2 regions of the Arthrobacter sp. 10T416 genome follow, and region 2 is predicted to be linked to the other one. Evidence: riboswitches for the same ligand, from Rfam matches in the RefSeq annotation. Region 2 holds a riboswitch; the other holds the start of a gene.
The links. A riboswitch is a leader RNA that binds a small molecule or an ion and turns the genes downstream of it on or off. The one in region 2 is predicted to bind cyclic di-AMP.
Positions count from the first base shown of each region.

Region 1: another riboswitch for cyclic di-AMP. It lies ahead of AC1DBE_RS02430 (NlpC/P60 family protein); the one in region 2 lies ahead of AC1DBE_RS06650 (M23 family metallopeptidase).

Region 1 covers NZ_JBFTHI010000001.1:531,941-536,176, reverse strand. The annotation lists gene AC1DBE_RS02445 (Ig-like domain-containing protein) at 1-1,316, shown strand, start outside; gene AC1DBE_RS02440 (DNA alkylation repair protein) at 1,389-2,036, shown strand; gene AC1DBE_RS02435 (hypothetical protein) at 2,003-2,257, opposite strand; cyclic di-AMP (ydaO/yuaA leader) riboswitch at 2,459-2,624, shown strand; gene AC1DBE_RS02430 (NlpC/P60 family protein) at 2,629-3,381, shown strand; gene AC1DBE_RS02425 (dihydrofolate reductase family protein) at 3,464-4,021, opposite strand; gene AC1DBE_RS02420 (cupin domain-containing protein) at 4,076-4,236, opposite strand, start outside.
Region 2 covers NZ_JBFTHI010000004.1:46,027-50,262, forward strand. The annotation lists gene AC1DBE_RS06635 (MFS transporter) at 1-382, shown strand, start outside; gene serC (phosphoserine transaminase) at 387-1,517, opposite strand; gene AC1DBE_RS06645 (iron-dependent transcriptional repressor DtxR) at 1,819-2,514, shown strand; cyclic di-AMP (ydaO/yuaA leader) riboswitch at 2,660-2,876, shown strand; gene AC1DBE_RS06650 (M23 family metallopeptidase) at 2,880-3,698, shown strand; cyclic di-AMP (ydaO/yuaA leader) riboswitch at 3,826-4,003, shown strand.

The DNA.
Region 1 (4,236 bases), on a different contig from region 2:
ATGCCATAGGAACCAAGGAAGGCCTGGGCGCCACTCCGGCGACGCTCACCTACACCAGTGTCCCGACCCAAACCAGCAGCCGGCAGACGGTCAACGTCGTCAACACGGGCCTGAGCGTTGCAACCGTTACGGGTGTGACCCTGCCGGCCAATGCATCCCTGAGCGTCGACCCCGCCACGGTTCCGGCGGTGGGCCAGGTCATCCAGCCCCTCACCTCGGTCCCTGTCTCGGTGACGTTCAGCCCCACAACGGCGACCCCCGTCACTGACCAGCTGGTGGTCACCACCAACCGCGGCTCGCTGACCGTCCCCGTGAACGCCACCGCCGTCTCGGGAGCGGCCCACCTGCAGCTCCCGCCGTCCCTGGCGTTCGGCAATGTTCCGATCGGGACCTCGGCCACGTGGGACTTCACGATTGTGAACACCGGCAATATCCCAATGACCATCACCAAGGCGAAGGCGCCGCTCGGGGTCTTCTCCACCACCAATCCCATCGCCGAAGGCCTCGTGATCCCCGCGGGTGAATCCGCCTACCAGAGCGTCACGTTCAAGCCCACGGCGGTCGGCCAGGCCGGAACCGCGGACACCTACTACCTGATTACCGCCGACGACGGGCAGGGCGCGCAGAAGGTCATGCTCACCGGGGCCGGCGTCGATGACCCCATCGCCCTGAAGGCCTACCAGACCGGCGCCGGCGACCCGAGGTCGGTTTTGGGCAGGTCGCTGACCCTGGAGTACCCGGTCGGGGCAGGAAAGTGCCAGGACTACGTCAAGGGCGTCATCTGCTGGTCCCAGGCCACCGGGGCGCACTGGGTGGGCGGCGCCATCTACGCCCGCTACAAGGCCATGGGCGGGGCCGCCGGAATCCTCGGGTTCCCGACCACTGACCAGCTGACCACCCCGGACACGATCGGCCGGTACGGCCACTTCTCCGGCTCGGGCGGGGCCTCGATCTACTGGTCACCCGCCACCGGGGCGCACTACATTGTGGGGGTCATCCGGGCCAAGTGGACGGCGATGGGCCGGGAGCGCGGCCCGCTCGGTTATCCGACGCAGGACGAGACCCGCACCCCGGACGGGCTGGGACGCTACAACCACTTCGCCGGCTCGTCCGGATCGTCCATCTACTGGACCGCGAAGACAGGCGCCCACTTTGTCCTGGGCGCGATCCGCGGCCGCTGGACTGCCCTGGGCAGGGAAAGCGGACGGCTCGGGTACCCCACCACGGATGAGTACGCGGTCACCGTCGGCCGGGCCTCGGACTTCCAGCGGGGCCGGCTGACCTGGAACCGGACAACCAGGCTGGTCACCGGCTGAGACGGGCCACGGCCGCCGCGCGGCGCACCGCAGCGGCGGCACACCCCGGCGGCGGCACGACAGAATGGACCCATGAGCGAAGCCGGTGAATTCATTGACTCGGCCCTGCAGCGGGAGGGCTCGTGGCAGCGGGCGGAGGAGGCCCGGGCCCGTTTCGGGACCGGGCTGGCAAGCTACGGTTCATCCGTCGGGGCCATCCGGGGAACGGTCCGGGACGCACTGCGGCGGTACCGGAACCTAAGCCATGACGACATCACCGCCCTCTGCTCGGAACTGTGGGAGGCGCCCGTCTTCGAGCGCCGGTTCGCCGCCGTCGTCCTGCTCCAGTCCCGCCTTCCGGTGCTGGATAACTCGGACCTGACCCGGATCGAAGGTTTCCTGCGGACCGCGCGCCTGCGCGAGCTGGCCGATCCGCTGGCGACCGACGTCGTCGGGCCGCTCACCGCAGGCCTCGCCGGCCAGAACCGTTCCCGCGCGGAGGCCGTGCTGGGCCGCTGGCTGCAGGATCCGGACGATTGGCTGCGGCGGGCCGCCCTGCTGGCCCCGCTCCGCGGGCTCCGGGCCGGGGACGGCGACTGGGACCGCTGGCAGCGGCAGGCGGGGCTGGCCCGGACGGGGACCGCGGACGACGCCGGGCTGGTCCGGGAAGCAGTCGAAACGGGCGGTACGGAAAAGGCGAAGAGCGGTTACGTGCCGGGCCGGCGCTCCACCACGGCGTAGGCTTTCCCGTCCAGGAACTGCCAGTCCGTGACCACCATAAACCCCAGCGCGTCCACCCGGTCGTTCAGGACGTGCACATCGAAGCCCCCGTCACGCGGCTCGGCGTCCCAGGTGCCGACATGGATCTCGGTTCCTTCCAGGACCAGCAATTCGGTGTTGACATCAAAATCCTCCCGGGGCTGGTCGCTCAGCTGGCAGATTGCCACACAGGGACTGGTCATGTTCGGGCCTCCGCTCCGGGAACGCTGGATGCCTTCATCCTATGCGCGGCGGGGCACCCGGACGTAGGAAAATTTTGCCGCCACAACACGGTCCCGTTACCTGAATGTGACAATCCGGCGCGGAGTCGTTACCGTTGATGGGTGCCTGTTTGTATCCGATACGGGCGCTCCCGAGCCGATTGCCTAACTCTGCCGCGGCCCGGGATCCGAATGCAACCATCTGGCAGAGACGGGGAAACCACTTTCGACCTGCGCTCTTAGCGGGTCTTGGGGTGAAGCCGCACAGCGTCCGTTTCAGACGGGCCCGCGGCCGGGTGCCTCCCATCCGAATCCGACAGCTCACCTCGCAGGCATTGGGAGAGGCAACATTCATGTCTTCAAGCATTACTTCTGCGCGCCATCGCTCCGACGCAACCGCCGGGCGGGGTTCAGCATTCTCGGTCAAGTCCGGCACCATCGGCCGCCAGGCCGCGGTGATCTTCGCAGCCTCCGGCCTGGTCCTCACCAGCGGCATGGCCGCCAACGCCGCCACCGCACCGGCCGAGCGTGACGCCGCCCCGGCATCCTCCGTGGACGTCGGCAGCAAGGTTTCGGCGCCCGTCTCGGCGGACTCCGCCGTGCGCATCAGCTTCGACCGCCCGGCAGTCGCCACCACGCCGGCACCCGTCATCGAACAGCCGAAGCCCGTGGCTGCGGCACCGGCTCCCGCCGCCGTCCCCGCCCCTGTGGTTGCCCAGGCTCCGGCCGCACCCCAGATCACGGTCCAGGCAAAGGCTGCAGTCGCACCTGCCCCGGCAGCCGGCGGAGTCAACGCCGCGATGCTCTCGGCCGCCTACAGCCAGATCGGTATCACCCAGGACTGCACCGCCATGGTCGAAAAGGCCCTGGGCGCAGCCGGCATCCCGGTGGGCGACCTTGGTCCGCAGCAGTTCATGAACTACGGCAAGGTTGTCAGCACCCCGCAGCCTGGCGACATGATCGTCCAGTCCGGCCACGTGGCCATCTACGCCGGCGACGGCCAGGCCATCAGTGGTGGCATGAACGGCAGCAACCAGACCATCAAGCACCCCCTGTCGTGGCTCACCGCCACCGGCAGCGTGACGTTCGTCCGCGCCGGCGCCTAATTACCGCGCAAGGCCTCTTTCCAAGGCCGGCGGCCGGTTGCCCTCGGGCACCCGGCCGCCGGCCTTTTGGTGTTTTGAACGCCTAGCTGCCGTACCGCAGCAGGACCACGCCGTTGCCGAACCTGCGGGTTTCAGCGAGGGCCATTGCCGTCCTGCCCTCCGCAGGCTTGAACAACGGCTTACCCCGGCCCAGCAGGACGGGATGGACAAAGATCCAGTACTCGTCGATCAGTCCGTGCCGGCGGAAAGTGTCTGCAAGTTCCGCGCCGCCGAGCGCCAGGTCCCCGCCGGGCTCGGCCTTGAGCGCCAGCACCTCCTCCGCAACGACGTCGCGCACCACCGTGGTGTTCCAGCCGGCTTCCCGGAGGGTCCGGGAGTAGACGATTTTCGGCATGTCACGCCAGATCCGGGCAAACTCGACCTCCCGCGGTGAGCTGTCCGGGTCCTGGTCCGCCGTCGGCCAGTAGTCGGCCATCAGCTGGTAGGTGACCCGGCCATCCAGGAACGCCCCCATGGTGCTTAGCTGGTCGTTAAAGTAGCCGTGGAGTTCGTCATCGACCATGTGCCAGCCAATGTCGCCGTCCGGTCCCTCGAAGAAGCCGTCCAGGGAAACCTGCATCGCTACGATGATCTTCCGCATGGCCCGAGCGTACCCGTGGCCCCGCCGCCACGGGAAGGGCCGTGCGGGTGGTGCCTAGTCCGGTAATTTGGCGTAGGCGGCCGCACTCAGGAACTCAACCCCGACGAACGGATCGCCGCCTTCAACCCAGGCGTCGTGGCCCGGCGGAATGGTGTAGGAGTCGCCGGCGGCGATGTCGATCCGGCCGCCGTCGGTGGTCTCGACAGTCAGCTTGC
Region 2 (4,236 bases):
GGCCCTGGTTCCGGTGGGGCTGTTTGCCATCACCATGATGACCAGCGCCAACGGCTACGTGCAGACCACCACGGACCCGGTCATGCGCGGCCGGGTCATGGCCCTTTACATGGCCATCTTTATGGGCGGCACCCCGATTGGCGCCCCGCTGGTCGGCTGGGTTGCCAACGTCGCCGGTGCCCGCTGGTCCATGGGGGTCGCGGCGGCCTCCGGCGTCCTGGCGGCCCTGATCGGCATGGTGTGGATCGTCCGGGCCAAGCAGTTGCGGATCGCGTTCAACCGGCGCGCCCGCGGTCTGCGCTACTTCCAGGTTGTCCCGGGTCGGTCAACGACGGACGGCGCCGCCGGGGCGGAAGACCCGGACGACGCCGTCGAGCGTTGACGCGTTACTTCTTGAGCTCTCCGACGACGTAGTCGATGCAGGCGAGCAGGGCAGAGACGTCGTCGGGCTCGATCGCCACGAAGGTGGCGATGCGCAACTGGTTGCGGCCCAGCTTGCGGTACGGCTCCGTGTCCACAATCCCGTTGGCGCGCAGCACCTTGGCAACGGCGGAGGCGTCGATCGAGTCGTCGAAGTCGATGGTGGCGATCACGTTAGAGCGGTCTTCGGCGCGGGCCACAAACGGTGTGGCGTACGGCGATTCCTCGGCCCAGCGGTAGATGCGCCCGGCAGAGTCGGCGGTCCGTCCGGCGGCGAAGTCGAGTCCGCCGTTGCTGTTCAGCCACCGAACCTGCGCGTCAAGGGTCACCAGCGTGGCAAGCGCGGGGGTGTTATAGGTCTGGTTGAGCCGGGAGTTATCGATCGCCGTCTGAAGGTCCAGGAAGTCCGGGATCCAGCGGCCGCCGGCCTTGACCCGGGCGGCGCGCTCCAGCGCGGCCGGGGAGAACAGCCCAAGCCACAGGCCGCCGTCGGACGCGAAGTTCTTCTGCGGGGCAAAGTAGTAGACATCGGCCTCGGCGGCGTCCAAGTCCAGGCCGCCGGCCGCGGACGTGGCGTCCACCAGCACCAGCGCGTCCCCGTCCACTCCGGCCACACGTTTGACCGGCGCCGCGACCCCGGTGGAGGTCTCATTCTGCGGCCAGGCGTAGACGTCGACGCCGGCCTCGGCCTGCGCTTCGGGGCGGGTGCCGGGCGCCGAGGTAATGATCGACGATTCGGCGAGGAAAGGGGCCTTGTTCGTGGCGGCGGCAAACTTCGAACCGAATTCGCCGAACGAGAGGTGCTGCGCCTTGTTCTCCACCAGGCCGAAGCTGGCGATGTCCCAGAACGCGGTGGAACCGCCGACGCCGAGGATCACCTCGTAGCCGTCGGGGGCGCGGAAGAAGTCGCTGAGGCCGCTCCGGACCGAGCCCACCAGGTCCTTCACGGGCGCCTGCCGGTGCGAGGTGCCCAGCAGCGTAGCCGACGCCGCGGTAAGGGCCTCGATCTGTTCCGGCCGGACCTTCGAGGGGCCGGCGCCAAACCGGCCGTCCTGTGGCAGCAGGTTCGCGGGGATGGTGATGCTGGTGTCGCTCACAGTGGCTCCAATTGTCGGCTGGGTGCGTGGCGTGGCTGGGCGGGTCCGGCGCCGGGGCGGCCGTGACGCTATTTATTCTGCCCGACGGCCCTGCGCGGGCGGGAAATTGTCCCGTCATAGTCCGGTCACTGAGACGCGGCGGCAGGGGTCGGTCGCGGCCGGGCAGCGCTGGCAGCGAATTATCCGGAGTAATTCAAAATAGGCTAGGCTGAACGTGACGTACGCCGGATCCAGCCAGGGCGCATCCTGCAGGCTGTACGGTGGGAAAGACGCAAGGACGGCGCTCGAGGAGCTGAGCTGAATGACGGATCTGATCGATACCACCGAGATGTATCTCCGGACCATCCTGGAACTTGAAGAAGAGAACATCGTCGCCCTCCGCGCCCGCATCGCCGAACGTCTCCGCCACTCCGGCCCCACCGTTTCCCAGACCGTTGGCCGCATGGAGCGCGACGGCCTGGTGGTTGTTTCCGGCGACCGGCACCTTGAACTCACGGAAACGGGACGGAAACGCGCCATCGAGGTTATGCGCAAGCACCGCCTCGCCGAACGCCTGCTCGCCGATGTCATCGGCCTGGACTGGGCCTACGTCCACGAGGAAGCGTGCCGGTGGGAGCACGTGATGAGTGAGCGCGTCGAGCGCCGGATCTTCGAAATGCTGGACCACCCCACCGTGTCCCCCTACGGAAACCCGATCCCCGGACTTGCCGACCTCGGCGGCCTCCCGGCGCCCGAGCGCGGAAGTGGAGTGGTCAACCTCCTTGACGCCATGGCAGGCTACGGTGCCGACTCGCGGATCACCGTCAGCCGCCTGGCCGAGCCCATCCAGGTGGAGCCGGAGCTGCTGGTCCAGCTCGATGAAGGCGGAATCCGTCCCGGCGCCCGGGTATCGCTGGAACGGGTAGGGGAGTACATCTCGGTGCGCGTTCCGGACATCGAAGGGGCCCTCGAACTGCCCCCCGAGGTCGCGGCCCACGTCTTCGTTACGCTGGGGTAACTACGTCCCTCCGGACGCCCGCGGGGACGCCGGATAGTTATGCACAGGCCGGATAACGGAATTATTACCGTGTCCCTTAATCGCCTATAGTTGATGACTAGCACCGATACACAAGCGTTATCTGATCCGGAGCCGAGCTCTGCCAGCGGATCAGTAGGCGATTCACCTTTCTGGCAGAGGCGGGGGAACCACTAACGGCTGCTGAACCAGCAGCCTTGGGGTGAAGTCCGCTAGCGGCAAGCGCTTTCGCAGGAATGTCCCTGGACACCCCTGCGCCTCAATGCTTGCACCGGCGGACCGGGTCTTTGAACTCTCTGACCCGAATCCGACAGCTAACTTCGCAGGCTTTCCAGAGAGGAACCTTCTTGACCATCCAGACCGTCAGGGGCCGCCGTCGTGCGACCGGTCCCGCTCCGGAGCCGCGCCCGGCCGCCGTCGTACACGACGAGCGCCCGCGCGATGCGCGCCGCGACGAACGCCGCGGCAGACGCAGCCCGTTCCGGCAGGTGACCGACTTTGCCGCCGTCAGCGGTGTCGGGCAGAAAGCCGGCATTGCCCTGGCTGCCACCGGTCTGGTCCTCACCGTTGCCGTGCCGGCCACCGGCCCCGCGATGGCCACCGACACGGCCCGGTCCGGTTCCGTTTCCGCCGCGGCACAGCCGGAAGTCAAGGCCGCAGCAGCCGCAATCAACTTCAACCGCACCGCCGTGACCACCAAGGGCGATCCGGACAGCAAGCTCAAGCAGCTGCTCAGCGCCCAGTCGGCCGGCTCCATCACCCGGGCAGCGTCGGCAGGCAGCCTGGGCGCGCCGCTGGACGTGATGGTCACCGCTTCACCCTTCGGCTACCGCATCAGCCCCATCACCGGGGCCGTCGGCGAGTTCCACCGCGGCCAGGACTATGTCGCCCAGTGCGGCACGGCCGTGCACGCCGCGGCGAGCGGCACCGTTACCTTTTCCGGTTGGCACCCCTACGGGGGCGGCAACCGCATCGTGATCGACCATGGCAATGGCCTGGAGACCACGTACAACCACTTGTCGTCATCCAATGTCCACGTAGGCCAGCAGGTCTCACGCGGAGATGTCGTGGCGATGAGCGGGACCACCGGCGCCTCGACCGGCTGCCACCTCCACTTCGAGGTGATGGTTAATGGGGAAGTCGTTGACCCGCTGGGCTGGCTTTAGCCAACCCGAGGGACCACTCGCATTTCTGTGACACGCCGTGATCTGAATGTGACATTGAGTCCCAACTGCTGTACCGTATGAAGCACGCCAACTTCTCCGAAGTTGGCGCTCTTGAGTGGATTGCCTAACTCTGCCACCGCTCAAGGTCCGTTCGCATCACATCGTCTGGCAGGGGCGGGGGAACCAATTTTGGTCTTCGCAAGAAGACCTAGGGGTTAAGTCGCAAAGCTTCCCAGGAAGCAGCGCGGCCGGGTGACTCCCATCCGAATCCGACAGCTCACCTCGTAGGCATTGGGAGAGGCTACTTTCGTGTCTTCACGCCACAATGCTGCGCGTTCTCGCGCCAGCGAGGCTCAGATGAGCCCGCTGAACTCCATGCTCCGTGCTGCCCTTGCCGGCGCCCGGACTGGATCAGTAAACGCAGTTCCCGCTTTTGGCGCGTCTTCGCAGTACACCCTTCGCTAAGAAACCCGTTTCGGGGCGATCCGGCGTACCCCCAAGATGCCGGAGCGTCCTCAGTCCCGCCTGTCAAGCGCGC